Regions from separate parts of the Cupriavidus alkaliphilus genome, predicted to be linked through region 2. Evidence: riboswitches for the same ligand, from Rfam matches in the RefSeq annotation. Region 2 holds a riboswitch; the other holds the start of a gene.
What was found. Region 2 has a riboswitch for glycine ahead of gcvT (glycine cleavage system aminomethyltransferase GcvT). Riboswitches for the same ligand answer to the same signal wherever they lie in the genome.
Positions count from the first base shown of each region.

Region 1: it holds a riboswitch for glycine, as region 2 does, so the genes downstream of both, FHX60_RS18745 (D-amino acid dehydrogenase) here and gcvT (glycine cleavage system aminomethyltransferase GcvT) in region 2, are expected to answer to the same signal.

Region 1 covers NZ_JACHWE010000005.1:244,423-259,016, reverse strand. Annotated here, with positions in the region: gene FHX60_RS18800 (DUF802 domain-containing protein) at 1-2,703, shown strand, start outside; gene FHX60_RS18795 (OmpA family protein) at 2,700-3,347, shown strand; gene FHX60_RS18790 (DUF2894 domain-containing protein) at 3,340-4,011, shown strand; gene FHX60_RS18785 (amidohydrolase family protein) at 4,044-4,898, opposite strand; gene FHX60_RS18780 (GntR family transcriptional regulator) at 5,005-5,754, shown strand; gene FHX60_RS18775 (tripartite tricarboxylate transporter substrate binding protein) at 5,781-6,761, shown strand; gene FHX60_RS18770 (Bug family tripartite tricarboxylate transporter substrate binding protein) at 6,844-7,833, shown strand; gene FHX60_RS18765 (DUF3597 domain-containing protein) at 8,054-8,515, shown strand; gene FHX60_RS18760 (TlpA family protein disulfide reductase) at 8,559-9,080, opposite strand; gene FHX60_RS18755 (sialidase family protein) at 9,077-10,303, opposite strand; gene FHX60_RS18750 (TonB-dependent receptor) at 10,329-12,605, opposite strand; glycine riboswitch at 12,842-12,940, shown strand; glycine riboswitch at 12,941-13,060, shown strand; gene FHX60_RS18745 (D-amino acid dehydrogenase) at 13,118-14,386, shown strand.
Region 2 covers NZ_JACHWE010000010.1:38,091-52,684, reverse strand. Annotated here, with positions in the region: gene FHX60_RS25160 (ABC transporter substrate-binding protein) at 181-1,308, shown strand; gene FHX60_RS25155 (UvrD-helicase domain-containing protein) at 1,332-3,437, opposite strand; gene FHX60_RS25150 (YMGG-like glycine zipper-containing protein) at 3,710-3,937, shown strand; glycine riboswitch at 4,014-4,101, shown strand; glycine riboswitch at 4,123-4,246, shown strand; gene gcvT (glycine cleavage system aminomethyltransferase GcvT) at 4,342-5,469, shown strand; gene gcvH (glycine cleavage system protein GcvH) at 5,569-5,949, shown strand; gene gcvP (aminomethyl-transferring glycine dehydrogenase) at 6,050-8,992, shown strand; gene FHX60_RS25130 (L-serine ammonia-lyase) at 9,086-10,462, shown strand; gene FHX60_RS25125 (MBL fold metallo-hydrolase) at 10,518-11,255, shown strand; gene FHX60_RS25120 (OsmC family protein) at 11,284-11,757, shown strand; gene FHX60_RS25115 (alpha/beta hydrolase) at 11,777-12,634, shown strand; gene FHX60_RS25110 (glycine zipper family protein) at 12,771-13,262, shown strand; gene FHX60_RS25105 (YbdK family carboxylate-amine ligase) at 13,287-14,402, opposite strand; gene FHX60_RS25100 (cation:proton antiporter) at 14,402-14,594, opposite strand, start outside.

The DNA of each region.
Region 1 (14,594 bases), on a different contig from region 2:
ACGCTGGCGCAGGCGCTGGCCGGCCTGGCCGAAGCCCCCGCCAGCCTCGGCGGCTGGCTGGAACGCCTGCACCCGAGCCTGCGCGACAGCGTGCGCCTGCGCGTCGAAGGCGAGCGCGTCGGCCTGCCCGGCCCCGCGCTGACGCCCTACCTGGTCGGGCTGCTGGTGCTGCTGGGCATGCTCGGCACGTTCCTCGGCATGGTGGCCACCTTGCGCGGCACCGGCATCGCGCTCGAAGGCGCCACCGACCTGCAGGCGATCCGCGCTTCGCTGGCGGCGCCGGTCAAGGGGCTGGGCTTTGCCTTCGGCACCTCGGTCGCGGGCGTTGCCACCTCGGCCATGCTGGGGCTGTTGTCCGCACTGTGCCGGCGCGAGCGCATCCAGGCCGCGCAGGCGCTCGATGCCCGCATCGCCACCACGCTGCGCAGCTATTCCCGCGGCCACCAGCGCGACGAAGCCTTGCGGCTGCTGCAGCGCCAGGCCGACGTGATGCCGGCGCTGGCCGAGCAGATGCAGGCCATGATGCATGCCATGGCACAGCAGAACGAGGCCCTGGCGGAACGCCTGGCGGCCAGCCAGGCCGCGTTCCATGCCAACACCGAAACCGTCTATGCGCGCCTGGCGTCATCGGTGGAGCAATCGCTGAAGGACAGTATTGCCGACAGCGCCCGCGCCGCGGGTGCCGCGATCCAGCCCGCGGTGGACGCGACCATGGCCGGCCTGGCCCGCGAAACCACGGCCCTGCGCGACACCGTCACGCAGGCGGTGCAACAGCATCTGGACAGTGTTTCGAGCCGGTTCGAGAACGCCACCGCCGGCGTCGCCGATACCTGGCAGCAGGCGCTCGCCGGCCATCAGCGCACCAGCGAGGCGCTGGCGGCGGACCTGCGCACTTCGCTCGATGGCTTCAGCCATACCTTCGGACAACGCTCGGCCAGCCTGCTGGACGGTGTCGCCATCCGCTTCGACGCCGTCGCGGCCAGCACCGCCGAAGCCTGGCGCGAGGCGCTGTCGCAACAGCAGCAGGCCGCCGAAAAGCTGGCCGGCGACAACCAGCAAGCGCTGGCCGCCGCCGCGGCAACGTTCGGCGATAACGCCGCGGCGCTGGTGCGCAACGTGGACGCCTCGCATGCCGGCCTGCAGGCACAGCTGGCCGCGCAGGACGCGCAGCGCCTGTCGGCCTGGGCCGACACGCTCGGCGGCATGACGGCCACCCTGCGCCAGCAGCTGGAACAACTGAACGCGCATACCGTCAGCCGCCACGACGAAATCAGCACCACGCTGGCGCAGAGCGTGCGCGAGATCTCGGCGCAGACGCAGGCGCATGCCAGCAGCACGCTGGCCGAGATCGACCGCCTGGTGCAGGCCGCTGCCGAGGCGCCGAAGGCCGCCGTCGCGCTGCAGGCCGAACTGGCGTCGCGCGATGAAGCGCGCTTTGCCGCATGGGCCGATACGCTTGGCAGCATCACGGCATCGCTGCGCCAGGAATGGCAGCAGCTGAACGCGCACACGCTCGCGCGCCAGGATGAAATCAGCGCGGCGCTGGCGCACAACGTACAGGAGATCTCGGCGCAGACGCAGGCGCATGCCAGCCGCACCCTCGCGGAAATCGACCGCCTGGTACAGGCCGCCTCGGAAGCGCCGAAGGCCGCGGTCGCGCTGCAGGCGGAACTGGCAGCGCGCGATGAAGCGCGCTTCGCCGGCTGGACCGAGACCCTCGGCAGCATCGCCGCGACGCTGCGCCAGCAATGGGAGCAGTCCAGCACGCATGCCGCCGCGCGCCAGCAGGAAGTCTGCGAGGCGCTGGCACAGACCGCGCGCGCGATCGCGACCGAAACGCAGGCGCACGCCAGCACCACCCTCGCCGAGATCGACCGCCTGGTCCAGGCCGCGGCCGAGGCACCGAAGGCCGCCACCGCCCTGCAGGCGGAACTTGTGGCGCAGGACGCGCAACGCCTGGCCGCCTGGACCGAAACGCTGGGCACCATGGCGGCTGCGCTGCGCGGCGAATGGGAACGGGCCAGCGCGCACGCCACCGCGCGCCAGCAAGAGATCTGCGAAACGCTGGCCGTCACCGCGCGCGACATGGCGGCGCAGGCCCAGGCCCAGGCCACCGGCACCGTCGCCGAAGTCTCGCGCCTGCTGCAGGCCGCGAGCGAAGCGCCCCGCGCCGCCGCCGAAGTCATTGCGCAGCTGCGCGAGAAGCTGACCGAGGGCATGGCGCGCGACCACGCCATGCTGGAAGAACGCAGCCGCATGATGGCAACGCTGGGCACGCTGCTTGACGCCGTCAACCACGCCTCCACCGAGCAGCGCACCGCCGTCGATACGCTGGTCGCCACCACCGCCGACCTGCTCGAGCGCGTCGGCACCCGCTTCACCGACAAGGTCGAGTCCGAGACCGGCAAGCTCACCGACGTCGCCGCGCAGGTCACCGGCAGCGCGGTCGAGGTGGCCAGCCTGGGCGAGGCCTTCGGCGTGGCGGTGCAGCTGTTCAGCGAATCCAACGGCAAGCTGATCGAGCATTTGCAGCGCATCGAGGCCGCGCTCGACAAGTCGATGACGCGCAGCGACGAGCAACTGGCCTACTACGTGGCGCAGGCGCGCGAGGTGGTGGACCTGAGCATGCTGTCGCAGAAGCAGATCCTGGAAGACCTGCAGCTGCGCGCAGCCCGGCCGGCGCCCAGCGCAGAGGCGGCATGAGAGAGGAACTCGACGCCGGCGTTGAGCCCACCGTGCCGGCCTGGGCGGTCTTCGGCGACCTGATGTCGGTGCTGCTGGGCGCGTTCGTGCTGGTGCTGCTGGGGGTCATCGGCGTGCAGATGGAGCTGTCGGCGCGGCTGGAAGCCGAGGTGAAACAGCGCCAGGAAGAAGCCCAGCGCCGAGAGACGCTGGAAAAGGCGCTGGCCGGCCCGCTCGCCGCCGGGCGCGTGACGCTGGTGAACGGGCGCATCGGCATCAGCGGCAGCGTGCTGTTCGCGCTGAATTCCGCCGAGCTGCAGCCCGAAGGCCGCGACCTGCTCAGGAGCCTGGCCCACCCGCTGTCGGCCTACCTGCGCAGCCGCGACGAGATCCTGATGGTCAGCGGCTTTACCGATGACCAGCAGGTGCGCGAGGGCAACCGGCGCTTTGCCGACAACTGGGAACTGTCGGCGCAGCGCGCTTTGACCGTAACCCGCACGCTGATCGATGCGGGCATCCCGCCGTCGTCGGTGTTCTCGGCCGCGTTCGGCTCGCAACAGCCGGTGACCCCCAATGCCGACGCCGCCGGCCGCGCCAAGAACCGGCGCGTGGAAATCTCGCCGGTGCCGCGCGTGACCACCGGCACGGTGAAGGCGCATGGCTGAGCTCGACGCGACGGCCGACGCCCGCGCGCAACTCGACGCCTGGCAGGCCAGCGGCGCCGACCGCGCCGACCCCGTGCGCTTTCGGCTGATGCAGGCACTGGCCGCCCGCGCGGCCGCACACGGCGGCGCGGCGCGGCCGTTGCTGGAGGCGCGCCTGCAGCAACTGGTCGCCGCCTATGCCGCCATCGTGCCGGGCAACGCCGACAACGCTGGCGAGACCACTTGCCAGCCGGCGCCAACGCCAGCCGTGAGCGCGCTGGGCGCACTGGTCCACGACCTCGCCGCGCGCGCCAGGCCCGCCATCGCGGCGGCTTCGAACGATGCCCGTCCGCCGTCGCCGGCACCGGCGCCAGCCATGGACACGCCGCTGGTCGACACCCTCGCCGACTACTTCCGCGAGACCTGGGCCCGGGTCAGCGTCGAGCAGCAGTTCCGCCAGTCGCTGGAGCGCGTGCCGGAGAACGCCGGACCGCTCAATACCGACCACCTCGTGCATCGCTCGCTGTCGCTGATGCGCGAGACCTCGCCGGAATACCTGAGGCATTTCCTGTCGTATGTCGAGGGCATGGCCTGGCTGGAGCAGTTGAGCGCGGCCGCGGCGGCGCAAAAGGAAGCGGCCCGCGCCGCCGCCAGGAAGAGTACGCGCGGCAAGGCTCGCAAATAGCAGCATGGCCGCGGCTCCAGCGCCGGCGGCCCTTACGCCTCTGGTTCATCCACCGCAAACCCGTACAACGCCGCGGCGTTGCGCCATCGCAGCGCCGCGGACAAAGCCGCGCCAGACTCCGCCTGCCACGCGGCGAGGCTGCGGCACTCATCCAGCCGGACCGGCGCCTCGTGGTTGGTCCAGGGCCAATCGCTACCCCACAGCAACCGGTCATCGCCTACGATGTCGCGCCATGCCTGCGCCAGCGCGGTCCAGTCGTGCGGCGATTCTTGCGGCGATGGCAGCCGGTATGGCGCGCTGATCTTCACCCACACCGGGCGGCGCGCGCGCACGGCCGTGGCGACCTCGAAGACTGCATCGGCAATGCCCGCGTGGCCAGGGCGGCCGAAGTGATCCAGCACCACCGGCGTGCCGGCATCGCCAAGGGCGGCATCAAGGCGCGCCAGCACCATGCCGCCGTCGCCATTGCGGGTATGGAGCTCGACGTGCCAGCCCAGCGCGTCGATCCTGCGGAACAGCCCGCGCCACGGTGCGGTGGCAATGCGCTGCCAGTCCGGATCGCCGTACAGGTTGAGGCGGATCCCACGCACGCCGGCGGCCTGCAGCGTTTCCAGCTGCGGATCGGCCACCGATGGCTCGACCACTGCCACGCCGCGCAGGCGCTCGGGCCGAGCCTGCAGCGCTGCCAGCAGCGCTGAGTTGTCAGTGCCCAGAAAACTGGTCTGCACCACCACCCCATACAGGTCGCCCAGGCCGCCGAGCGTTGCCCGCCATTCGTCCAGGCTGGCGGCATAGGCCGGCCGGTAGCGCACCGAAGCCGTGGCCACGCCGTTATCGAAGACGTGGAAATGGGTATCCACCAGCGGCGAAGCGCGCCTGCTCATCATCAAGCCTCCGTGGGGCGGGTATATCCGGATATGGCACCCAGACCCGCGTCAGTATTCTAGTCCTCTAGAGGACATAAGCATTCAATCAATTTAGCACGGCTTCGGCATGCCAGACAACGCACCGCTCCAGACCACCACCGCCACCGCGGGGCTGAGCCGATACGGCCAGATCGCGGCGGCACTGCAGGACCGGATCGTTTCCGGGGCCTGGACCCCGGGCAGTGCCATCCCGGCCGAAGGGGCGCTGGCCAAGGACTTCGGTATAGCGCTGGGCACCATCCGCCAGGCCATCGCCGTGCTGGTCCAGCAAGGCCTGCTCGAGCGCGTGCAGGGCAAGGGCACCTTCGTGCGCAAGGGGCTGAGCGGCGCCAGCCTGATGCGTTTCTTTCGCTTCGGCGGCGCCGATGGCGCGCCCGTGGTGCCCCGCTCTGAAATCCTGTCTTGCCGCGCCGTCCGGCTGGACAAGGCCATGGCCGCGCGCTTCGGGCTGGCAAGCGGCGCGCGCGGGCTGGCGATCTCGCGCCGCCGCTGGCTGGAAGAGACACCGCGGCTGCTGGAGTCGATCTGGCTGCCGCTGCCGCGCTGCGAAGCCCTGCAGCAACTTCCGCCGGCGCAGTGGGGCGACCTGCTCTACCCGCTGCTGGGGAGCGCCTGCGGCGTCACGGTCCATCGTGCCGTCGACGAGGTGACCTTCCGCACGCTGGCGACGGACGAGGCTGCGTTGCTGTCGCTGCCCGATGCGCATCCCTGCGCGGTAGTGACCCGGCACGCCTTCGACCTGGCCGGACATTGCATCGAATACCGCCTGACGCGCGGCGACGCCTTCGCCTTCCGCTATACCGCCGACGTCCGCTGACGGACCGTTGCCAAGGAGACAGACCCATGCACGCATGCCACGCGATTGCCGCCGCGGCCACCGCCATGATCGCCATCGCCACGCCGGCGCAGGCCGCCGACAACGCCGCGGGCTGGCCGGCACGTCCCATTACCATCGTGGTGACATACCCGCCGGGCGGCGGCGCTGACCTGATGGCACGGCTGATCGCGCCCGGCCTCGGGCGCGAACTGGGGCAGACCGTGGTGGTCGAGAACCGGCCTGGTGCCGGCGGGCAGATCGGCGCGGCCTATGTCGCCAAGGCCGCGCCCGACGGCTACACGCTGATGGTCGATGCCTCGTCCTATGCCGTCAATCCCAGCCTCTATCCGCGCCTGCCCTACGATCCGGACAAGGCGTTCCGGCCGCTCGGCGTGCTGGCGCGCTATCCCAACGTGCTGGTCGCCACCGCCAGCTTTCCGGCGGGGAAGGTCAGCGAAGTGGTGGCCATGGCCAGGCAGAAGCCGGGCTCGGTTGCCTTTGCGTCTTCGGGCAACGGATCGGCGCAGCATCTGGCCGGCGTGCTGTTCGAGCAGCGCGCCGGCGTCGACCTCCTGCACGTGCCCTACAAGGGCGGCGGCCCGGCCATGACCGACGTCATCGCCGGCCAGGTGCCGCTGTTCTTCGCCAACGTGGCCTCGAGCCTGCAGCACATCCAGGCCGGCAAGCTCAAGCCGCTGGCCGTGACCAGCCCGTCGCGCACCCCCGCGCTGCCGGCGGTGCCGACCATGCAGGAAGCCGGCGTGGCCAGCTACGAGGTCTATGAATGGAACGCGGCCTTCGTCCCCGCCGCGACACCGGAGCCGGTCGCCGCGAAGCTTGCCGACGCGCTGCAGAAGGTCATGACCAGCGCCGAGATCCGGCAGCGCGTGGCCGAGCTTGGTGGCGAAGTCGTGGCGGCACCGCCGGCACATGCGCGACAGTTCATCGTGGGCCAGGCACGGCTATGGGCCAAGGTGATCCGCGACGGCAACATCCGGCCCGAATAACAACCCAGTCGCCCCTATCGCCCCTATCGCCCTTGCCGCGCCACGGCGCGGCTACCGCAACCGCAAACCGCAGGAGACAAGCATGACCGCAGCCAACCCTTTCCGCCGCCAACTGCTGAAGGCCAGCGCCGCGCTGGGCGCGTGCGCGCTGGCGCCCACGCTCGCGCGCGCCCAGGCCTGGCCCGCCAAGCCAGTCCGGCTGGTAGTACCGTTCGCGCCTGGCGGCAGCTCAGAGATCGTCGCGCGCTCGACCGCGGCGGAGCTGACCAAGCTGCTCGGCGTATCCGTATTCGTCGAGAACAAGCCGGGTGCCGCCGGCAATATCGCGATGGGCGAAGTCGCGCGCGCCGATGACAACCACACGCTGATCCTCGGCCATATCGGCACGCTGGCGGTCAACCCGTTCATCTTCCCGAAGCTGCCGTACGACCCGGTCAAGGACTTCCGCGCGATCTCGCTGCTGTCCAAGGTGCCGAGCCTGTACGTGGTCCATCCCGACGTGCCCGCGAAGAACCTGAAGGAATTCGTGGCGCTCGCCAAGAGCAAGCCCGGCAAGCTCAACTATGGTTCGGCCGGCAACGGCAGTGCCGGCCACCTGGCCTTCGAATACCTGAAGGCCGCCGCCGGCACCTTCATCACCCATGTGCCATACCGCGGCAGCGGCCCGCAGATCACCGACCTGCTGTCCGGCCGGCTGGACGCCGCCGCGGTCGGCGCGCCCGCCATCCTCCAGTTCATCAAGGCCGGCAAGGTGCGCTGCATCGCCACCGGCACCACCCAGCGCATCGCGCAGTTGCCCGATGTGCCCACGGTGGCGGAGCAAGGCTATCCCGGCTTCGAGATGACGCAGTGGTATGGCCTGCTGGCGCCGGCATCGCTGCCCCAGGCTGCCGCCGACAAGCTGGCCGACGCCACCATGAAAGCCGTGAAGAGCCAGAGCTCGGTCGAGCGCCTGAGCGCGGACGCGGCCATCGTGGTGGGCGGCACGCCGGCGGAATTCTCGCGCTTCATCGCGCAGGAGCAGCAGCGCTGGAAGCCGATCATTGCGCGGGCCGGTATCAAGCCGGACTGATATCGGCCACCATTTCCCGGCGCCCCACGGCTTCTCCTGGCTGCAACGGAGCAAAGGACACGGCACTTGGCCGATGCCGGCGGCCGTCGGGTGGAAGCCGAACGCGCTACATGCACCATTTACAAACGATGCGGCTTACGGGCGCCGCAGCAACGCGCCGCGACGGTGGCCCGGAACCTGCAAGGGCTTGCTGCCCCGTTCCACCCTTCAGGAGCCCGCCATGAGCATCTTCAAGGACATCCTCAACAAGCTGCTGGGCAAGGACAAGCCCGCGGCCACCACCACCGCGACCACCACCAGCACCCCACCCGCCGCCGGAACGCCGACGGCCGGCACTGCACCCACCGCCGGCACCGGCGCGGCGCCCGCGGGCAACGTCCAGGGCACCACCGGTACGCCGGCCGGGGCGCAAGCCACGCCGCTGTCGGGCGTCGATGTCGAGGCCATCATGGACCGGATGGTGCAGCAGAGCGGACAGACGCTGAACTGGCGCACGTCCATCGTCGATACGATGAAGGCGCTCGGGATCGACAGCAGCCTGGAACACCGCAAGGAACTGGCGCGCGAGCTGCACTACACCGGCGACATGAACGATTCCGCGGCGATGAACGTGTGGCTGCACAAGCGCCTGATGCAGGAGTTGGCCGCCAACGGCGGCAAGCTGCCGAAGGAACTGTCCTGAGCGATGCAGTGGAAGGCGGCGCCGGGCCGGCGCCGCGGCGGTCTCAGCCCGCGATGCCGGCCCAGCGCAGGTGCTTCGCCCAGTCGCCCTCGCTGATCACGCCAGACACGCCCTGGCGCTGGCCGTCGGCGCGATAGAAGTAGGTGCGCGGCATTTCACCCATCCAGTCCGGGTCGACCGCATAGCGCAGCCGCTCTTGCGGCTCGTGCCCGAACACCCACGCGTTGCGCGACAGCCTGACGCGATCGAGCACCTGTTGCACTTGCGGTGAGGCCTCGGCCCTGTCGGTCGCCAGCGTGACGACACGCAGGTCCGGATGCCGCGCCCGCAGCTTGCCGAGCGCGTCGAAGTTGCGCTTGCAATAGACGCAATCCAGCGACCACATCACCAGCACGAAAGGCTTGCCCTGCTGGCTGGCGGCGATGCGCGCGGCGCTGGCGGATTCGAACACCGCGATGCGGTCGGCAGCCTGGCCGGCGGCATTGGCGGTGCCGAGCATCAGCGCGCATGCGGTCACGGTGGCAGCGGCGGCGGCCGCAAGCCGTTGGCGGCGCGATCGCATCATGCACCCTCCTGGCCGAGCGCGAAGACCTGGAAGCCTTCGGCCTCGGTGCGCCACAGCACGTAGGCGCGGCCGGCGTGCTGCAGCAAGTGGGGCTGGTCAGAGTCGCGTTCGGTGCCGGCCAGCTTGCGCGTCTGCCAGGTCTTGCCGCCATCGCGCGAGAGCATGGCGGAAAGCCGCGTCTGCTGGCCGTCGAACGACTTCCACACCACCGCGATGTCGTTGTCGTTCAGCGCGACGATATCGGCATGCTGCGCACGCGGGTCATCGAGCGGGCGTTGCGCCTGCAGCTTGCCGTCGCGCCAGCGCCCCACCGCCACCGTCGGCTTGCCTGCGCGCACGCTGAACCAGACCATGTGCAGCGTGCCATCCGGCGCCACCGAAGCGCCGGGGCCGTGGTGCGGGCAGGCGTCGATGCGCCAGTCGTCGAAGGTGGCGCGTTGCATCGGCGTGGCCTTGCCGTCGGCGCCCAGCAGCGCCAGCGCGTGGTCGCGCGCGTTGGGCGGAAACACATGGCGCCACAGCGCCAGCATCCTGCCGTCGGGCGTGGGCGTCAGCGCGATGCGGCAGCATTCGCACGACTGGTCGGCAATCTTGTAGTCGCCCTGGAAGCTCTTGCCGTGGTCGGCCGATACGGCGTAGTAGATCGCGGCGCCGGCATACGGCTGCTTGCGCGCCTGCGCGGCGGCCACGTCGCGTTTGTCGATCCAGCTGACAAAGACGCGCCCGGCCGGATCCACCGCGATGGCGTCGAAGCGGTGCGCGATCTGGTCGCGGTTGGCATGCACCGTCAGCGGTTCGGCAAAGGTCTTGCCACCGTCGGTGGAGCGCGCAAAGCGGATAAAGCCGGTCCATGGCTTGGGCAGCGGCTGGGTCCAGGTGACGTAGACCTGCCCGTCGGGTCCGGTGGCCACCTTGGGGCGGCTTTCATGATCGGCGGCGACGGGCTCCGGCGTGGCGTTGACATGCCGCGCCGTGCTGAAGGTGCGACCATAGTCCGTCGACGCGCGCACGGCAACATGCTGGCCGTCCTTGTAGGCGATCCACAGCTTGCCGTCGCGGTCGAAGGCGGCGCCGGTACCCAGCTCGCTCGTTTTCGGCCTTTCCTGGCCGCCCTGGCCGCCGTGGCCGGCGTGCGCCTGCGCGGCCGCGACCACCGGCGCCAGCGTGGCGCAGGCGACCAGTGCGGCAGCGAGCAGGCGGACAGCGCGGCGGGCGCCAGGCAGGAATGGGGTCAGCGTGTTCACTGGCTCAGAAGGAAAGTTTGGCCTCGGCGTAGAACGTCCGGCCCGGGTACGGGTGGTAGACGTAATAGCGCTGGTCGGTGAGGTTGTCGATGCCAAGCCCGAGCCGCACATTGCGCGCGGGCTTGTAGGTCACCTTGACGTCGAAGGTCAGGAAGCTGCTGGTGCCGCCGAAGGTGTCGGGGTTGGTGTCCGAATTGTCGAGCGTATTGTACTGCCGGCCCGAATAGGTCATCGCCAGCGTGCCGGCCCACGCCGGCGTAAAGCGATAGGTGCCCGCGAGGTTGGCGCGCCACTTCGGGATGCGGTAGAAATACTTGCCCACCGAGGCCGGATTGTTGGCGTTCTCCAGCGTCTTCGAATGGTTGTAGGCGCCGCTGGCCGACAAGTCGAAGCCGCGCACCAGCACGTCGCGCCCGTCATAGGCGAGCTCGATGCCACGCGTGCGCACCCGGTCCACGTTCTGGAAGCTGGTGACGGTCGGGAATACCGTGGTGTTGGTCTGGCTGACCAGCGCATCGCGGATATCGTCCTCGTACAGCGAGACCCGGAAATTCGACGCCTCCACCGTGCGTTCGAAGGTCAGGTCCTTCGAGAACGATCGTTCCGGCCGCAGGTTGGGATCGTTGTTGATCAGCGCCGTGCCGGTGATACGGCCCTGGAACAGCTCGCTGACCGTCGGATAGCGATAGGCCTGGCCCAGCGACAGCCGGCCCAGCCAGTCCTGCCCGAACGCCTTCTCCAGCGCCAGCTTGGGCGACCAGTTGGATTCGCTGCGCACCGGATAGCCGATGTCCACGCCAGGCTGGCTGCGGCTGCCGTCATAGGCGCGCCAGTGCTCGTAGCGCAAGCCCGGGATCAGCTTCCAGTCCTCGGCGAAGTACCAGGCGTCCTGCGCGTAGAGCGCCTGGGTCTCGGTCTTGCCGGTGAAGGCATTGTTGAACGCGGTGATGGTGGCCGCGCGCCAGTCCGAGGTGTTGTAGGTGGTGTTGCTCAGCCGGTAGTTGTCATAGTGGTAGCCGAACGTGACCCAGTGCCCGCCCTGCAGGCGCTGCGGGCGGTAGTCGGCCTTCAGGTCGAGCGTGCGCCAGCCGGTGCCGTCGCCATAGGTGACCGTGCCCGGCCCATTGCCGACGGCGTTGGCGCTGCGGCTCACGTCCTTGCTGACATCGAACAGCGACGCCACGCCGGAAAAATTCCAGCCGGTCTGGTTGCGCGTGCGCAGCGACAGGCCGTAGAGCCAGCGCGCATCCTCGCCATTGCCGGGCGCAAAGGCGTTGGCCGGAATCACGTACTGGTAGCCGCCGATGTTCACCGGTCCGCCCGACACGACGTTGCCATTGGCATCGCGCAGGTAGCTGCCGGTGGTGTTGGAGCGGTCCTGCTGCCAGTAGGCGGCGGTGAACTGCGCCTGCAGCGTGCTGGTGATGTCGTAGCCGAGCTTGAGCTTGAGCTGGTCCTGGACGGTGTGCGTGACGCCCTCGCTGTTCACGCCCATCACCACGCGGTCGCGCCCGCTCTGGTCCCGGTCCAAATAAGCGCCGGAAACCGGCGTGTCCGCCGCGCCCGCGGGCCGCGTCGAGCGCGACGCGGTATAGAAGCTCAGCGGCTGGCTCTTGCTGTCCTGCCGGTCCACGCTGACCAGCCAAGAGAACGCGCCGACGCGGTCGCCCACATAGGCGTTGGCATGCACCCCGTTGAAGTTATCGTGGGTGCCGTACAGGTTGAAGCGCTGGGTGAACCACTGCACGCTGGCGTCGCCCTCGAACTTCTCCGGCGTGCGCGTGGTGATCAGCACCGTCGCGCCCAGCGAATTGCCGGGATACAGCGCCGAATACGGGCCGTACAGCACGTCCATGCGCTCGATCTCGGCGGCATTGACCAGCGACCAGCGCGGCGGAAAGCTGAAGTCCGAGCCCAGCAGGTTGGACAGCAGCAGGCCGTCCGCATAGACCAGCCCCCGCGCCGACTGGCGCGAACTGGTGCTGCGCACCGAGATGATCGAATTCATATCGCCGATAAAGCGCTTGCGCACGGCGAGGTTGGGCGCGTATTTGAGGGCGTCTTCCGTATTGACCACGTTGAAGTCGGCCATGCGGGCACTGCGGATGCCGTAGGCCGGCGACGGCGTGTTGGGCGGGATCGCCGGCGTCTCGCCGCGTTCGGGGCTGGCCGATACCACCACCTCCTGCAGCGGCGCGGGCGCCTCCACCGCCTGCGCGGCGGCCACGGCGGGGCCCATCAGCACTGCCGAAACGGCCAGCGCAATGCGATTCTTCTTCACTGGAAAACCTTGTTGTCGTCTTTTTTTGGCTCGCTGTCCTGCGCAGCATGAGGCGCACCTCCCGCGCCTCCGCCGCACCTCCGCCACACGTCCGAGATAGCGAGCGCTGACATTTTATGGGCCGAGGGCAGCCGCGCCGATGCGACATAGCGACGCGGGCCGCCGGCAATATCAGCGTTAACCCGTATACCCAATACACGGCCATGTCACTACATTGCCCCGACTGGCCTCCAGCCAGCGTGATGCAGGGAGAGACTGTCGCGGCGCCCGCCGCGCACGGCGCCGAAGGAGCAACCGCCCCGGAAACTCTCAGGCAAAAGGACCGGCATCACCCGTCAGTGCACTCTGAAGAATGCCGGACGCCATCGTCCGCCCGGCATACCGAAGGAGCAAGCGTGCCCGCCCCCCGCGGCGAGGCGTCGTGAATCTCTCAGGTCCAGAACAGAGGGGGCGTCCTCCACGCATATTGCGTGCGGACTCCTACCCTTCGACGTTCCTGGATCCTGCAGATCATGAAGACAATCGCTGTCATCGGCGGTGGCATCACCGGTGTCACCACGGCCTACGCGCTGGCCCGGCGCGGATTCTCCGTCACCCTGTTCGAACGGCACCGCTATGCCGCCATGGAGACCTCGTTCGCCAACGGCGGACAGCTCTCCGCCTCCAACGCCGAGGTCTGGACCCACTGGTCCACCATCGTCAAAGGGATGAAGTGGATGCTGCGCAACGATGCGCCGCTGCTGGTCAATCCCCGGCCCAGCTGGCACAAGCTGTCGTGGTTCGCCGAGTTCATCGCGTCGATTCCCCACTACCGCCGCAACACCATCGAAACCGCACGCCTTGCCATCGCCGCGCGCGAGCACCTGTTTGCGTGGGCGGCGCAGGAAGGCATCGACTTCGACCTGAAGCGCGCCGGCATCCTCCATATCTATCGCGACCGCGCCGGCTTCGAGCATGCCGGCCGGGTCTCCGCGCTGCTGGCGCAAGGCGGCCTGGAGCGGCGCGCGGTGACGCCGCAGGAGATGCGCGCGATCGAGCCGACGCTGGCGGGTTCCTACTACGGCGGCTACTTCACCGAGAGCGATGCCACCGGCGACATCCACAAGTTCACCAGCGGCCTGGCCGCCGCCGCCGCACGCCTGGGCGTGCGCTGCCTGTATGGCCAGGACGTGCGCGCGGTCAAGACCGACGGCCGGCGCGCCACCATCACCGTGCAGGATGGCAACGACAGCACCAGTTCCACCTTCGACGGCGCCGTGATCTGCGCCGGCACCGCCAGCCGCGCACTGGCCGCCGCGCTGGGCGACCGCGTCAACATCTATCCGGTCAAGGGCTATTCGATCACGGTCAACCTGACCGATGAAGCCAGCCGCGCCGCGGCACCGGTGGTCAGCCTGCTCGACGACGAAACCAAGCTGGTCACCAGCCGCCTGGGCGACGACCGCTTCCGCGTTGCCGGCACCGCCGAGTTCAACGGCACCAACCGCGATATCCGCGCCGACCGCATCCGCCCGCTGGTGGACTGGGTGCAGCAGTGCTTCCCGGGCGTCAGCACGCGCAGCGTGGTGCCATGGGCCGGACTGCGGCCGATGATGCCCGACATGCTGCCGCGCGTAGGACGCGGACGCGCGGCCTGCATCTTCTACAACACCGGCCACGGGCACCTGGGGTGGACTTTGTCGGCGGTGACGGCGGACATGGTGGCGGGGATTGTGGACCAGGCACTGGGAAGCGCCCCGGCGATGGTGCCTGGCGCGGCCCTGACGCCGGTGCGGGCCTGATGCTGCGGAGGTGAAGGGCTCAGCCCGCACGCGCATTTTCAAGAGTCAGCGATTTCTGAATCCGTTGCCCGGATCCAAACTTCGCGCGCCCCTGGAAATGCGACATCTCTCATCGATTCCCCGGTACCGACAAGAAATACTGGTGGCGTCATCGGACCAACCGATGATCGGGTGTGGAAAGCCCGGATGTGTGAGGTGGACATGCGTT
Region 2 (14,594 bases):
GGGTATGCGACACGTCATCGTAGGACCGTGCCGGCGCCCGCAGCTTGACCGGCGTCAAGCGCGGGCCTGAGCCCACCGGCCCCGTCCCCGCTGACATGCACGCGTACGTCACATTGGCGTCATGAGTGCCGGGTACGGTGCGCGCCACCGCGCCCGCGCGCGTTCCGTCCTGTCCCAGCCATGTCACTTTTCCGCCGATCCACCACGCCCGCGCCGTACCCACCGCTGCGCGACCACCCGCCGGCACATGCCGGCCGGCGCCGGCTGCTTGCCGCGACCGGCATGGCGCTGGCGCTGCCTGCCCTGGCTCCGCTGGCGCAGGCGCCGCGCACGGTGGTGGTCGGGCATCTGGTCGACCGCACCGGCGCGCAGTCCGACCTGGCGCGCGACTACCTCGCCGGCGCCAAGGTCATGTTCGACGCGGTCAACGCCACCGGCGGCCCGGTGCGGATCCAGCATGTGGTGCGCGACGCGGACCCGGATCCGCGCCGCGCGCTGGCGCAGGCGGTGTCGCTGGTCGATACCGAGCATGCGGGGCTGCTGTTCGGCCCCGGCGACCGGCTGCTGCCCGTGCTGGCGTCATCGACCGAACTGGCCCGGCGCGGCATGCAGATCGTCGCGCCGCTGTCAGGGCTGGCGCTGTCCGCCGACAATGTCTGGTTCACGCGGGCCGACTACCAGGCCGAACTGGACGCGGCCGCGCAACAGTTGCGCGGCTACGGGCTGACGCACATCGCGCTGGCCGTGGCGCCGGACTTTGCGGTGTCGTCGCTGGCCCGGCTGGAAGCGCAAACCGGCACCCGCGCGGTGTTGCTCGAAGGCAGCGGCGATGCCGCGGCGCGGCGCATCGCGGCATCGCGCCCGGGCGCGGTGATCGTCGCGGGCGACACCCTGGCCTATGCCGAACTGGGCCGGGCGCTTGCGGCGCAAGGTTGGTATGGCTTCCTGGTCGGCCTGTCCGCGGTCAGCGCCAATGCCGCGCGCGAGATCCTGGGCCGCGGCTACGCCGGCGGGCTGGTGCTGACCCAGGTCGCGCCCGGGCCGCAGCAGGCAACGTTGCGGGTGGTGAAGGAACATGTGGCGCGCATGAAGCAGTACCTGGACGAGCCGCCGTCGCCGGCGACGCTGGCCGGCTATATCGGCGCCGCCTGGCTGGCGCGGGCGCTGCAGGGCCTGCGCCCGGGCGGCCCGGCGGAACTGCGGCGCGCGCTGCAGAGCCGCGTCGATGTGGGCGACTTCACGCTCGACTTCACGCGCGGGCAGCGCGGCTCGCAGTACGTCACGCTGGCGGTGTCGGGCGCACGGTAGCGACGCGATAGCGCCGCAGCGGCTCAGCCGGCGGCCGCCTTGCCGCCATTGCCGCCATTCCCGAGCAGCGCCTTGAGCGCGCCGAGGCGGTCCTTGGGACTCATCGCCGGAGTCGCGTCGACCGGCGCGGGCGCCTCTTCGAGCTTCATCTCGCCGATAAAGCGCGAGGGCTGGCACGAGTAGGTCTCGCGCGCGCGCTTGCGCTTCTTGCACCAGCTGACATGCAGGCTGCGCTGCGCGCGTGTAATGCCCACGTACATCAGGCGCCGCTCCTCCTCGATCTTCTCGTCGCTCATGTCCTCGTCCTCGCGGCAATGGGGCAGGATGCCCTCCTCCACGCCGACCAGGAACACATGCGGATACTCCAGCCCCTTGGACGCATGCAGCGTGGACAGCCGCACCGCGTCGGGATCTTCCTCGCGGCCCTCGAGCATGCTCATCAGCGCCACGGTCTGGGTCAGTTCCAGCAGGTTCTTGCCGTCGCTGCCGAAGCCGTCGGCGGTGTCGAAGCCGGTCGCCTCCCCGCCGTCCGCGCCTTCGGGCTTGGTGCCCTTGCGCTTGAGCCAGTCGAGGAATTCCAGGGTATTGGTCCAGCGCGACTGCGCCTGCCGCTCGTCGAAGCTGTCGTACAGGTAGGCCTCGTAGTGGATGCCGGCCATCAGGTCGTCGAGCACCTCGGTGGCCGGGTCCTTCGCCGCGCGGTCGGCCAGCCGCACCATCGATTCGCAGAACACGCGCAGCGGTTCCAGCTGGCGCGGCTGCAGCTTGCCCTCGATGCCGCCCATCATCGCCGCCTCGAACAGCGAAACCTTGGCCTGGCCGGCGAACGTGCCCAGCACTTCCAGCGTGGTGTTGCCGACGCCGCGGCGCGGCGTGGTGATGGCGCGGATAAAGGCGGGATCGTCGTCGGGATTGGCGATCAGGCGCAGGTAGGCGCAGATGTCCTTGATCTCGGCCTTGTCGAAGAAGCTCTGGCCGCCCGACAGCACGTAGGGGATGCGCTCGCGCCGCAGGATCTGCTCGAACAGCCGCGCCTGGTGGTTGCCGCGGTACAGGATGGCGTAGTCGCGGAACTGCGCGCGGCGCTCGAACTTGTGCGCCGACAGGCGGAACACCACCGACTCGGCCTCGTGCTCCTCGTCGTTCATCGGGTGGATGGCGATCGGGTCGCCCATGCCGTGCTCGCTCCACAGCTTCTTGTCGAACAGCTTGGGATTGTTGGCGATGACGGCGTTGGCCGCTTCCAGGATGCGCACGGTGGAGCGGTAGTTCTGCTCCAGCTTGATCACCTTCAGGTCCGGGAAGTCGGTCTGCAGCCCGCGCAGGTTGTCCAGCGTGGCGCCGCGCCAGCCATAGATGGCCTGGTCGTCGTCGCCCACCGCGGTGAAGGCCGGCGCGCGCAGGTGCGAGCCGCCGGCGAGCAGCTTGAGCAGCTGGTACTGGCAGGCGTTGGTGTCCTGGTATTCGTCGACCAGGAAGTAGCGCAACCGGTTCTGCCACTTGAGTTGTACCGCTTCATTGCGCGCGAACAGTTCCGCCGGCAGGCGGATCAAATCGTCGAAATCCACCGCCTGGTAAGCGTTCAGCGTGGCGACGTAGTTGCGGTAGACCAGCGCGGCCTGGTGCTCGTCTGCATTGGCGGCCTGCGCGATCGCGGCCTCGGGGTCGACCATGCCGTTCTTCCACAGCGAGATGGTGCTTTGCACGCCGCGGATCAGCTTTTTGTCGGTGGTGCCCAGCTGCTCCTGGATTAGGCCGAAGCAGTCGTCCGAATCCATGATCGAGAACTGCGGCTTCAGGCCGACGTGCTCGGCTTCCATGCGCAGGATCTGCACCCCCAGCGAGTGGAAGGTACAGACCGTCAGCTGCTTGAGCGGGATGCGCTTGCCCTCGCGCGTAGTCTTGCCTTCCATCAGCTTGCCGATGCGCTCCTGCATTTCCTTGGCCGCCTTGTTGGTAAACGTGACGGCGGCGATATGGCGCGGCTCGAAGCCCTTGTCCTCGATCAGATGCGCGATCTTCTGCGTGATCACCCGGGTCTTGCCGGAGCCCGCGCCGGCCAGCACCAGGCAAGGCCCGTCCAGGTAGCGGACGGCTTCGGATTGGGCGGGGTTCAGGCCATGGGTCATGCGGGGCGGGCGTTCGGGGGCGGCGGCGGAATCGGCGGAAGACGGCGGGCTTTGCCAGCGCCCCGGCAATGGAGGGCGGCAAAGCTGGCGATGTTAACACGCTCGCCGCGGCGGGTCAGTCAGCGCCATGCGCAACCGCAGGCCCGGCTGTGTCATCGGCGTAACACTTCGTAAAGAACGGAGCCAATGGCATAACGCGACACTCTAACCAGTGTGTCCCCCGGTCCGCCGGATCGCTTGGGCATGCACAAATCATCACATCGGAGCCAACAATGAAAACCATGCAAACTTTGACCAAGGTGACCCTGATCGGCATGACGGTCGCGGCCTTTGCCGGTTGCGCGGACATGACCCCGAAACAACGTAACACCGCCATCGGCGCCGGTGCCGGCGCGGTGGGCGGCGCCGTCCTGACCGACGGCAGCGCGCTGGGTACGCTGGGTGGCGCGGCCGTTGGCGGCGTGATCGGCAACGTCGTCACCGACGACAAGAAGAAGTAAGGCCACACCGCGCAGCGGTAGGTACGGCGGGCCTCTGCCGTGGTTTGACAAAGGCCGGGGCCTCCCGTACATTGCGCGCATCCGACCGGGAGAGCGCGCATCGCCTGCGCCGCCGAAGGGGTATCACCCGAAAACTCTCAGGCACCACGGACCGGTCGGATCGGCATGCAACATGCACACGATGCATGCCGCACTCTGGAGAGCGGCACCCGCCATTCGTGGCGAGCGTGCCCACCGAAGGGGCGCGCGAGGAAGGGATCATGGGATCCGCCTCGTAATCTCTCAGGTATCGAGGACAGAGGGGTCATCCGCCGCAGCGGATCGCTTGCCATCTTGGCGTAGCGAAGGTTGCGGCGGATGACCCTTTTTTGTTTTCGCCAACCGAGACTGCCCCCGAGGATTCCATGACGCTCCAGGCCACGCCCCTCAACGCTATCCACCGCGCCCTCGGCGCCCGCATGGTCGACTTCGGCGGCTGGGACATGCCGGTCAACTATGGCTCGCAGATTGAAGAGCACAACGCCGTGCGCAGCGACGCCGGCATGTTCGACGTCTCGCACATGTGCGTGGTCGATCTCGCCGGTGCCAATACCCGCAGCTTCCTGCGCGGCCTGCTGGCCAACAACGTCGACAAGCTGCAGACCCCCGGCAAGGCACTCTATTCCTGCATGCTCGACGAAAACGGCGGTGTCATCGATGACCTGATCGTCTATTTCTTCGCCGAGGACCGTTTCCGCCTGGTGGTCAACGCCGGCACCGCGGTGGGCGATATCGACTGGATCCGCGCCCGCAACGACGCCACCGGCAGCGGCGTGACCATCACGCCGCGCCGCGAGGACGTTGCGCCCGCGGGCGTGCAGCCGCTGGCGATCGTCGCGGTGCAAGGGCCCAACGCCCGCGCCAAGGTGTGGAGCACCTTCCCGTCGACCCAGCCTTCCGATGCGCTCAAGCCGTTCAACGCCGTGGTGGTGCAGGACCCCGCCCTCGGCGAAGTGATGGTGGCGCGCACCGGCTACACCGGCGAAGACGGCTTCGAGCTGGTGGTGCCGGCCGCCAGCGTCGCCGGGCTGTGGGAAAAACTGAATGCCGCGGGCGTGCGCCCGGCCGGCCTGGGCGCGCGCGACACGCTGCGCCTGGAAGCCGGCATGAACCTGTACGGCCAGGACATGGATATCAAGGTCTCGCCGCTGGACGCGGGCCTGGCGTGGACCGTCGACCTGCAGAGCGAGCGCGACTTCACCGGCAAGGCGGCGCTGGCTGCGGCCGGTTCGCGCCAGCAGTTCCTCGGCCTGATCCTGCGTGACAAAGGCGGCGTGCTGCGCGCCCATCAGAAGGTCATCACCCCAGCCGGTGACGGTGAAATCACCAGCGGCACCTTCAGCCCCTCGCTGTCGCAATCGATCGCTTTCGCGCGCCTGCCCCACGGCGTGAACGTGGGCGACACCGTGCAGGTCGAGATCCGCGACCGCAAACTCAACGCGACTGTGGTTAAACTGCCGTTTGTGCGTCATGGCAAGGCACTCGTGAGCTAAGGGAAAGCCCCGCTCACCAACGGTCGCCCTCGCCTGCCGGCAGCGTTGCCGGGCAGGCATCACCCAAACAAGAAACAGATCTGAATCCGGAGAACCTTCATGAATTTCCCCGCTGACCTCAAGTACACCGAGTCGCATGAGTGGGTGCGCGTCGAAGCCGATGGCACGCTCACCATCGGCATCACCGACCACGCCCAGGACGCGCTGGGCGACATCGTCTTCCTGGAACTGCCCGAGGTGGGCAAGTCGGTCGGTGCCGGCGACGCGCTGGCCGTGGTGGAATCGGTGAAGGCCGCGTCCGACATCTACGCACCCGTGGCCGGCGAAGTGATCGCCGTCAACGAAGCCGCCACCGCGGCGCCGGAAAGCGTCAACGCCGACGCCTTCGATGCGTGGCTGTTCAAGCTCAAGCCGGCCAACGGCGACGACGTCAACGGCCTGATGTCGGCCGACGCCTACAAGGCCAGCGTCGGCGCCTGATCGCCCGCCGGTCCCGCGCCAAGGGACCGGCACCCCGCATTCGCGGCGCCGCGGCACGGCTGACCACCTGCCGCCGGCGCCCCCCACGAGGTTCTTGCCCATGAACGCCCCGCTGCCCACCCCGCTGTCCATGAACGCCGCCCAAGCAAACCGGCCCACGCTGGCCGAACTGGAGGCGCGCGACGCCTTCGCCGCCCGCCATATCGGCCCCGATACCCCCGAACAGCAGCACATGCTGAAGGTGCTCGGCTATGACAGCCGCGCCGCGCTGATCGACGCCGTCATCCCCGCCGCCATCCGCCGCCGCGACGGCATGCCGATGGGCGAGTTCACCGAGCCGCTGAGCGAAGAGGCCGCACTGGCGAAACTGCGCGCGCTGGCAGGCAAGAACAAGGTCCTGAAAAGCTTTATCGGCCAGGGCTACTTCAATACCATCACGCCCGGCGTCATCCTGCGCAATATCTTCGAGAACCCGGCCTGGTACACCGCCTACACGCCCTACCAGCCCGAGATCTCGCAGGGCCGGCTGGAAGCGATGCTGAATTTCCAGCAGATGGTCACCGACCTGACCGGGCTGGATATCGCCAATGCGTCGATGCTCGACGAAGGCACCGCCGCGGCCGAGGCGATGACGCTGCTGCAGCGCGTGAACAAGCACGACTCGACTATCTTCTTCGTCGCCGACGACGTGCTGCCGCAGACGCTGGAAGTGATACGCACGCGCGCGCTGCCGCTGGGCATCGAGGTCAAGGTCGGCCCCGCGGCCGACGCTGCCACCGCGGGCGCCTTCGGCGTGCTGCTGCAGTACCCCGGCGTGAACGGCGACATCAATGACTACCGCGCCATCGCCGACGCCGTGCACGCCGCCGGCGGCCTGGTGGTCGCCGCCGCCGACCTGCTGGCGCTGACGCTGGTCGCCGCGCCCGGCGAATGGGGCGCCGACGTGGCGGTGGGCAACTCGCAGCGCTTCGGCGTGCCGCTGGGCTTCGGCGGCCCGCACGCCGGCTACATGGCGGTGAAGGATGCGTTCAAGCGCTCGATGCCGGGCCGCCTGGTCGGCGTCACCATCGACGCGCAGGGCAACAAGGCCTACCGCCTGGCGCTGCAGACGCGCGAGCAGCATATCCGCCGCGAGAAGGCGACCTCCAATATCTGCACCGCGCAGGTGCTGCTGGCGGTGATGGCGTCGATGTACGCGGTCTACCACGGCCCGCAGGGCCTGAAGCGCATCGCGCAGCGCGTGCATCGCCTGACCGCGACGCTGGCCGCCGGGCTGCAGGCACTGGGCTTTGCGCGCACCAATGCCAGCTTCTTCGACACGCTGACGCTGGAAACCGGCTTCAACACCGATGCGATCCACGCCGCCGCGACCGCGCGCGGCATCAACCTGCGCCATGCCGGCGCCACCCGCGTCGGCATCTCGCTGGACGAGACCGCCACTCGCGCCGACGTGATCGCGCTGTGGGATATCTTTACCCAAGGCAAGCCGCTGCCCGCCGAGGTCGACTTCGACAAGCTCGAGGCCGCCGCGCAGGATGCCTTCCCGCCTGCGCTGGCGCGCACCAGCGCCTACCTGACGCACCCGGTGTTCAACACGCACCACGCCGAGCACGAGATGCTGCGCTACCTGCGCATGCTGGCCGACAAGGACCTGGCGCTGGACCGCACCATGATCCCGCTGGGCTCGTGCACGATGAAGCTGAACGCGACCAGCGAGATGATTCCGGTGACCTGGCCCGAGTTCAGCCAGATCCACCCGTTCGCGCCGCTGGACCAGACCGTCGGCTACCGCGAGATGATCGACCAGCTCGAGGCCATGCTGTGCGCCGCCACCGGCTATGCCGCGGTCAGCCTGCAGCCCAACGCCGGCTCGCAGGGCGAGTACGCGGGCCTGCTGATCATCCACGCCTACCACGCCAGCCGCGGCGAGAGCCATCGCGACATCTGCCTGATCCCGTCGTCGGCGCACGGCACCAACCCGGCCTCGGCACAGATGGCCGGCATGAAGGTGGTGGTGGTGGCCTGCGACGAGAACGGCAACGTCGACCTGGAAGACCTGGCGAAGAAAGCCGAGCAGCACAGCCAGAACCTCGCCGCGATCATGATCACCTACCCCTCCACGCACGGCGTGTTCGAGCAGGGCGTGCAGCAGATCTGCGAGATCGTGCACCGGCACGGCGGCCAGGTCTATGTGGACGGCGCCAACATGAACGCGATGGTCGGCACCGCCGCGCCCGGGCAGTTCGGCGGCGACGTGTCGCACCTGAACCTGCACAAGACCTTCTGCATCCCGCACGGCGGCGGCGGCCCGGGCGTCGGCCCGGTTGCGGTCGGCGCGCACCTGGCCGACTTCCTGCCCAACCAGGACAGCGTCGGCTATCGCCGCGACGAGCGCGGCATCGGCGGCGTGTCGGCGGCACCGTTCGGCTCGGCCAGCATCCTGCCGATCTCCTGGATGTATATCGCGATGATGGGCTCGGCCGGCCTGACCGCGGCCACCGAGAACGCGATCCTGGCCGCCAACTATGTCGCCAAGCGCCTGGCGCCGTACTACCCGGTGCTCTACACCGGCCAGCATGACCTGGTCGCGCACGAGTGCATCCTGGATCTGCGCCCGCTGCAGAAGGAAACCGGCATCAGCAACGAAGACGTGGCCAAGCGCCTGATGGACTACGGCTTCCACGCGCCGACCATGAGCTTCCCGGTGCCGGGCACGCTGATGATCGAGCCGACCGAGTCCGAGGCGCTGCATGAACTGGACCGCTTCATCGATGCCATGATCGCGATCCGCCAGGAGATCGGCCGGGTTGCCGACGGCACCTTCGACCGCGACGACAACCCGCTCAAGCACGCCCCGCACACCGCCGCGGTGGTCACCGCCAACGAGTGGCCCCACCAGTACACGCGCGAGGAAGCCGCCTACCCGGTGGCCTCGCTGCGCACGCAGAAGTACTGGCCGCCGGTCGGCCGCGCCGACAATGTGTACGGTGACCGCAACCTGTTCTGCGCCTGCGTGCCGGTCAGCGACTACGTGGTGGACTGAGCCGGCACCCCGGCCAGAAGCTAAGCTGTACTCAGGGCGCCGCGCAACGCGGCGCCCGCCGGCCTGGTCCGGCGTCAAAACTGGAGGCCGTCCGTGGCAGTCAGCGTATTCGATCTGTTCAAGGTGGGCATCGGCCCGTCCAGCTCGCACACCATGGGCCCGATGCGTGCGGCACTGATGTTCGCGCAGGGGCTGGAGCGCGACGGGCTGCTGCCGCAAGTCGGCAGCGTGCGGGTGGAGCTGTATGGCTCGCTCGGCGCCACCGGCAAGGGCCACGGCACCGACAAGGGCGTGATCCTCGGCCTGATGGGCGAGGCCCCCGACACCATCGATCCCGATTCCATCGACACGCGCCTGTCGGCCCTGCGCAAGACCCGCGAGCTGTCGCTGCTGGGTCGCCACCTCGTGCCCTTCGTCGAGAAGGAGCACATCGCCTTCTACCGGCGCGAGGCCATGGCCGAGCATCCCAACGGCATGAAGTTCCACGCCTTCGATGGCGGCGGCGCCACGCTGCGCGAGGCGCGCTACCTGTCGGTCGGTGGTGGCTTCGTGGTCACCGCGGGCGCGCCCAACACGCAGGTGCTCAACGCCGCGCAGCAGTTGCCACACCCGTACCGCAGCGGCAAGGAGCTGCTCGGGATGGCCAGCGCCAGCGGCAAGAGCATCGCCCGGCTGATGCTGGAAAACGAGCTCACCTGGCGCAGCGAGGCCGACGTGGTCAACGGCCTGCTGCATATCTGGGACGTGATGCAGGCCTGCGTGGCGCGCGGCTGCCGCACCGACGGCGAACTGCCGGGGCCGTTCAAGGTGAAGCGGCGCGCGCCCGAGCTGTACCGCAGCCTGACCGAGCGCGCCGAGCGCACCCTGTCCGATCCGCTCTCGGTGATGGACTGGGTCAACCTGTACGCCATTGCCGTCAATGAAGAGAACGCCGCCGGCGGGCGCGTGGTCACCGCGCCAACCAACGGCGCGGCCGGCATCATCCCCGCGGTACTGCACTACTACGATCGCTTCGTGCCTGGCGCCAACCGCGACGGCGTGGTCGACTTCCTGTTGACTGCCGGGGCGATCGGGCTGCTGTACAAGCTCAACGCGTCGATCTCCGGCGCCGAGGTCGGCTGCCAGGGCGAAGTCGGCGTGGCCTGCTCGATGGCGGCCGGCGCACTCGCCGCGGTCACCGGCGGCAGCCCGGCACAGGTGGAGAACGCCGCCGAGATCGGCATGGAGCACAACCTCGGCCTGACCTGCGACCCGGTCGGCGGGCTGGTGCAGATCCCGTGCATCGAACGCAACGCGATGGCGTCGGTCAAGGCCGTCAACGCGGCGCGCATGGCGCTGCGCGGCGACGGCACGCACTACGTGTCGCTCGATTCGGTGATCAAGACCATGCGCGAAACCGGCGCCGACATGAAGACCAAGTACAAGGAAACGGCGCGCGGTGGCCTGGCGGTGAATATCGTGGAGTGCTAGCGGCGGCACGGCGTATCATGGCGGCGTTCCCCGGCCAAACAACAAGAGGACGGCCATGCAGACCTTCCACCAGCTGTTCGACGAGACCTCGTCCACCTTCACCTACCTGCTGATCGACGCCGCCACCGGGGACGCGCTGCTGATCGATCCGGTCGACCACCAGCTGGAGCGTGACCTGCAACGGCTGCAAGCGACCGGGGCGCGCCTGGTGTGGGTGATCGAGACCCATGCCCATGCCGACCACATCACCTCGGCCGGCCACCTGGCCCTGCAGACCGGCGCGCATACCGCCGCGCCGTCCGGCTGCGACATCAAGCCCGCACACAAGCAGCTGATCGACGGCGATACCGTCGCCTTCGGCAAGCAGGTGCTGCGCGCCATCCATACGCCCGGGCACACCGCCGGCAGCATGAGCTACCTGTGGGAAGAAGCCACCGCCGACGGCATCGTGCGCCGCGTCTTCACCGGCGATGCGCTGCTGATCGACGGCTGCGGCCGCACCGATTTCCAGTCGGGCGACGCCGGCACGCTGTACGACAGCCTGACCCGCAAGCTGTTCGCGCTGCCCGACGATACGCTGGTCTATCCGGCCCATGATTACAAGGGCCGCACCGTCTCCACCATCGGCCATGAGCGCGCGCACAACAGCCGCGTCGCCGGCCGCACGCGCGAGCAGTTCGTCGAGATGATGCGCAACCTGAACCTGCCGCGCCCCAAGCTGATCGATGTCGCCGTGCCCGCCAACCAGCGCCTGGGCCTGCGCGACGGCGAAAGCGTGCCGCACGGCGCCTGAATTCCTTCCCAACCCCAGGAGTCCCTGCATGTCCACCTACACCGCTGAAGTCCTGTGGCAACGCGACGGACAGGATTTCGCCGGCAACCGCTACAGCCGCCGGCATCTGCTGCGCTTCGACGGCGGCGCCGAAGTGCCGGGCTCGTCGTCGCCCCATGTGGTGCCGCTGCCGATGTCCGACGCCAGCGCGGTCGACCCGGAAGAGATGTTCATCGCCTCGCTGTCCAGCTGCCACATGCTGTGGTTCCTGTCGCTGGCGGCAAAGCAGCGCCTGGTCGTCGACCGCTACCTGGACGCCGCCACCGGTGTGATGGAAAAGAACGCCGACGGGCGCATGGCGATGACGGTAGTGACGCTGCACCCGCAGGTCACGTTCGGCGGCGAGCATGAACCGACGCGCGAACAGCTCGATGCCCTGCACCACGCCGCGCACGAGGCCTGCTTTATCGCCAACTCGGTCACGACCGAGGTGCGCTGCGAACCGGTGTACGCCGGCGCCTAGCCGCCACGGACACACGGCCATGCCGGCCAGCGCGCCCGCCGCCGCCACGGCACCATCGGCGCCGCCACGGACGGCGCGGACGCGCCGGTGGGGGTGGCTGGCCGCGGCCGTGGCCGGGCTTGCCGCGATCGCCATGCTGCAGGACCACTTCCTCTATTTTCCCGAACGCGCGTCGGTCGACGACTTGGTCTCGTCCGGGCTGCGCGCCTGGCCGGGTCCGGATGATTTCCGCGGACTGGTGGCCGAGCCGCCCGGCCCGGTGCGGGCCACCGCCATGGTGTTTCACGGCAACGCCGGACATGCCGGGCATCGCGACTACTACGCCAGCGCGCTGGCGCCGCTGGGCATCCGCGTGATCCTGGCCGAGTATCCCGGGTACGGACCGCGCACGGGCACGCTGGGCGAGCGCAGCTTCGTCGCCGACGCGGAACGATCGATTGCGCTGGCGCGGCGCCAGTACGACGGGCCGCTGCTGCTGATCGGGGAATCGCTGGGGGCAGGCGTCGCGGCGGCCGCGGCGGCGCGCCAGCGCGAGCACGTTGCCGGGGTCCTGCTGATCACGCCGTGGGACAGGCTGTCCCATCTGGCCGCGCACCATTACCCCTGGCTGCCGGCAGGCTGGGTCCTGCGCGACCGCTACGACAGCGCCGCCAACCTCGCGGGCTTCGGGCGCCCGGTGATGGTGGCGGTGGCCGAACGCGACACCATCGTGCCGGCACGCTACGGCGAGGCGCTGCATGCGTCGCTGGGCGAACCGCGGCGGCTGACGGTGATCGAGGGGGCCGGCCACAACGACTGGATCCGGCACGTGGACCGGGCCTGGTGGCAGGACGCTACTGCGTTCCTGCTGGCCCCGCCTCCCACACAAACAAAATAACATCACGCCGCCAAAACGCTGATTTGACTTACCCCTGCGGGCCGCAAATACTGGCCTTCACAGAACGGGCTTGCCGCTTGCCCACCGGGCGGTGCGTTTAGCGCTTGCAGCGCCGACATCCTTGGGGGAACACCACATGAACCAACGCCTGCTTCGCAAGCCGTATCTCGCGCTCGGCGCGCTGGCCGCGGCCTGCACCCTGGTGCCGGCCCAGGCCATGGCGCAGAACAAGCCGGTGGCCTACCCGGCCAAGGGCCAGAGCCAGCAACAGCAGGCCAGCGACGACGGCGCGTGCTACAGCTGGGCCAAGCAGCAGAGCGGCGTGGATCCTGCCCAGGCGGCCAACGCGCCGCCGCCGGCCCAGGCGCAAGGTGGCCAGCGCGTGCGGGGCGCGGCGGGCGGCGCCGCCGCAGGGGCCGTGGCGGGTGCGATTGCGGGCGACGCCGGCAAGGGCGCGGCGATCGGCGCTGCAACGGGTACGGTCGCCGGCGGCATGCAGCACCGCCAATCGCGCCGTCAGGCAAATGCGGCCAACCAGCAGGCTGCAGCCAACACCAGCCAGGCGATGGGCTCGTATTACCAGGCCTGGGGTGCCTGCATGGAGGGGCGCGGCTACAGCGTCAAATAAGACAGCGGGCGGCCCGGTGCAGGCTCAGGAGGCCCACCGGTCACACGCCTTGCGCACGGTTTCGCGCTGGCTGCGCGCCTCCGCGTCGACCTGGCGCAGCCAGCGGGCATCGCCGTCGCGGCGCTCGGCCAGCGCGCGGATATTGGCCAGCGCCTCGAGCGAGCCGAGCGCCTCGGCATGTGGCACCAGTGCATCGCAGATCGACAGGATGTGGTCCGCGATCGGCATGCGGGTCAGTTCGTTGGGATGCACGTACTCGCCCTCCAGCCCGAAGCGGCAGGCCTGGAAGCGGTTGAAGGTGTACACCAGGTAGTCGTCTTCCTGCGGCATGAACGGGCGCGACAGCAGCAGGTAGCGCGCCAGCATCTGGATATACGCGGCGATATCGCAGGCACGCTGCACCGTCAGCGGCGTGTCCATCACCCGGACCTCGATGGTGCCGAACTCCGGCTTGGGACGGATATCCCAATAGAAGTCCTTCATGCTTTCGATCACGCCGGTGTTGCGCATCTTCTCGAAGTATGCGGTGAAGGCATCCCAAGTCAGCAGGAACGGCGCGCGCCCGCTCATCGGAAAGGCCGCGACCGAATTCAGCCGCGCCGACGCAAAACCGGTATCGACCCCCTGCACATACGGCGAAGACGCCGCCAGCGCGACGAAGTGCGGCACATAGCGGCCGATGGCGTGCAGCAGGAACAGCGATTCGTCGGCGCTGGGGCAGCCGATATGCACGTGCTGGCCGAACACGGTGAACTGCTTGGCCAGGTAGCCGTACAGCTCGGAGATGTACTGGTAGCGCGGCGAATCGGAGATGGTGCGGTCGGACCATTGCTGGAACGGATGCGTGCCGCCGCCGGCAATGCCCAGGTTCAGCGAGTGCGACGCCGCCACCATCAGGTCGCGCATCACGGTCAGCTCCTGCAGCGCCTGCTGGTAGCTGTGGCAGATGCCGGTGCTGATTTCGATCATCGACGGACTGATCTCGGGCTTGATGTCGCCGGCATGCTCGGCGCCCTTGAGCGCACGCAGCAGGTCGGGCGCGAACGGCGCCAGGTCATAGTCGTGCCGGTTGACCAGCTGCAGCTCCAGCTCGACGCCGAAGGTCAGCGCCTCGGATTGCTTGAACGGTTCGAGCGACATCAGCGCCCTCCTCCATTGGCCCGGATATCGACGCGGACTTCGCCTGCGTAGCGCAGCGCCCAGGCCGCGATCACGGGACCGAAAAGTTGTTCGATAGCCAGCGCGCACAGGATGATTGCTGCGAGCGGCTGCCCGGTGCCCGGGTAGAGGCGCGCCACGTCATGCATCAGCAGGTACGCCAGGCCCGACATC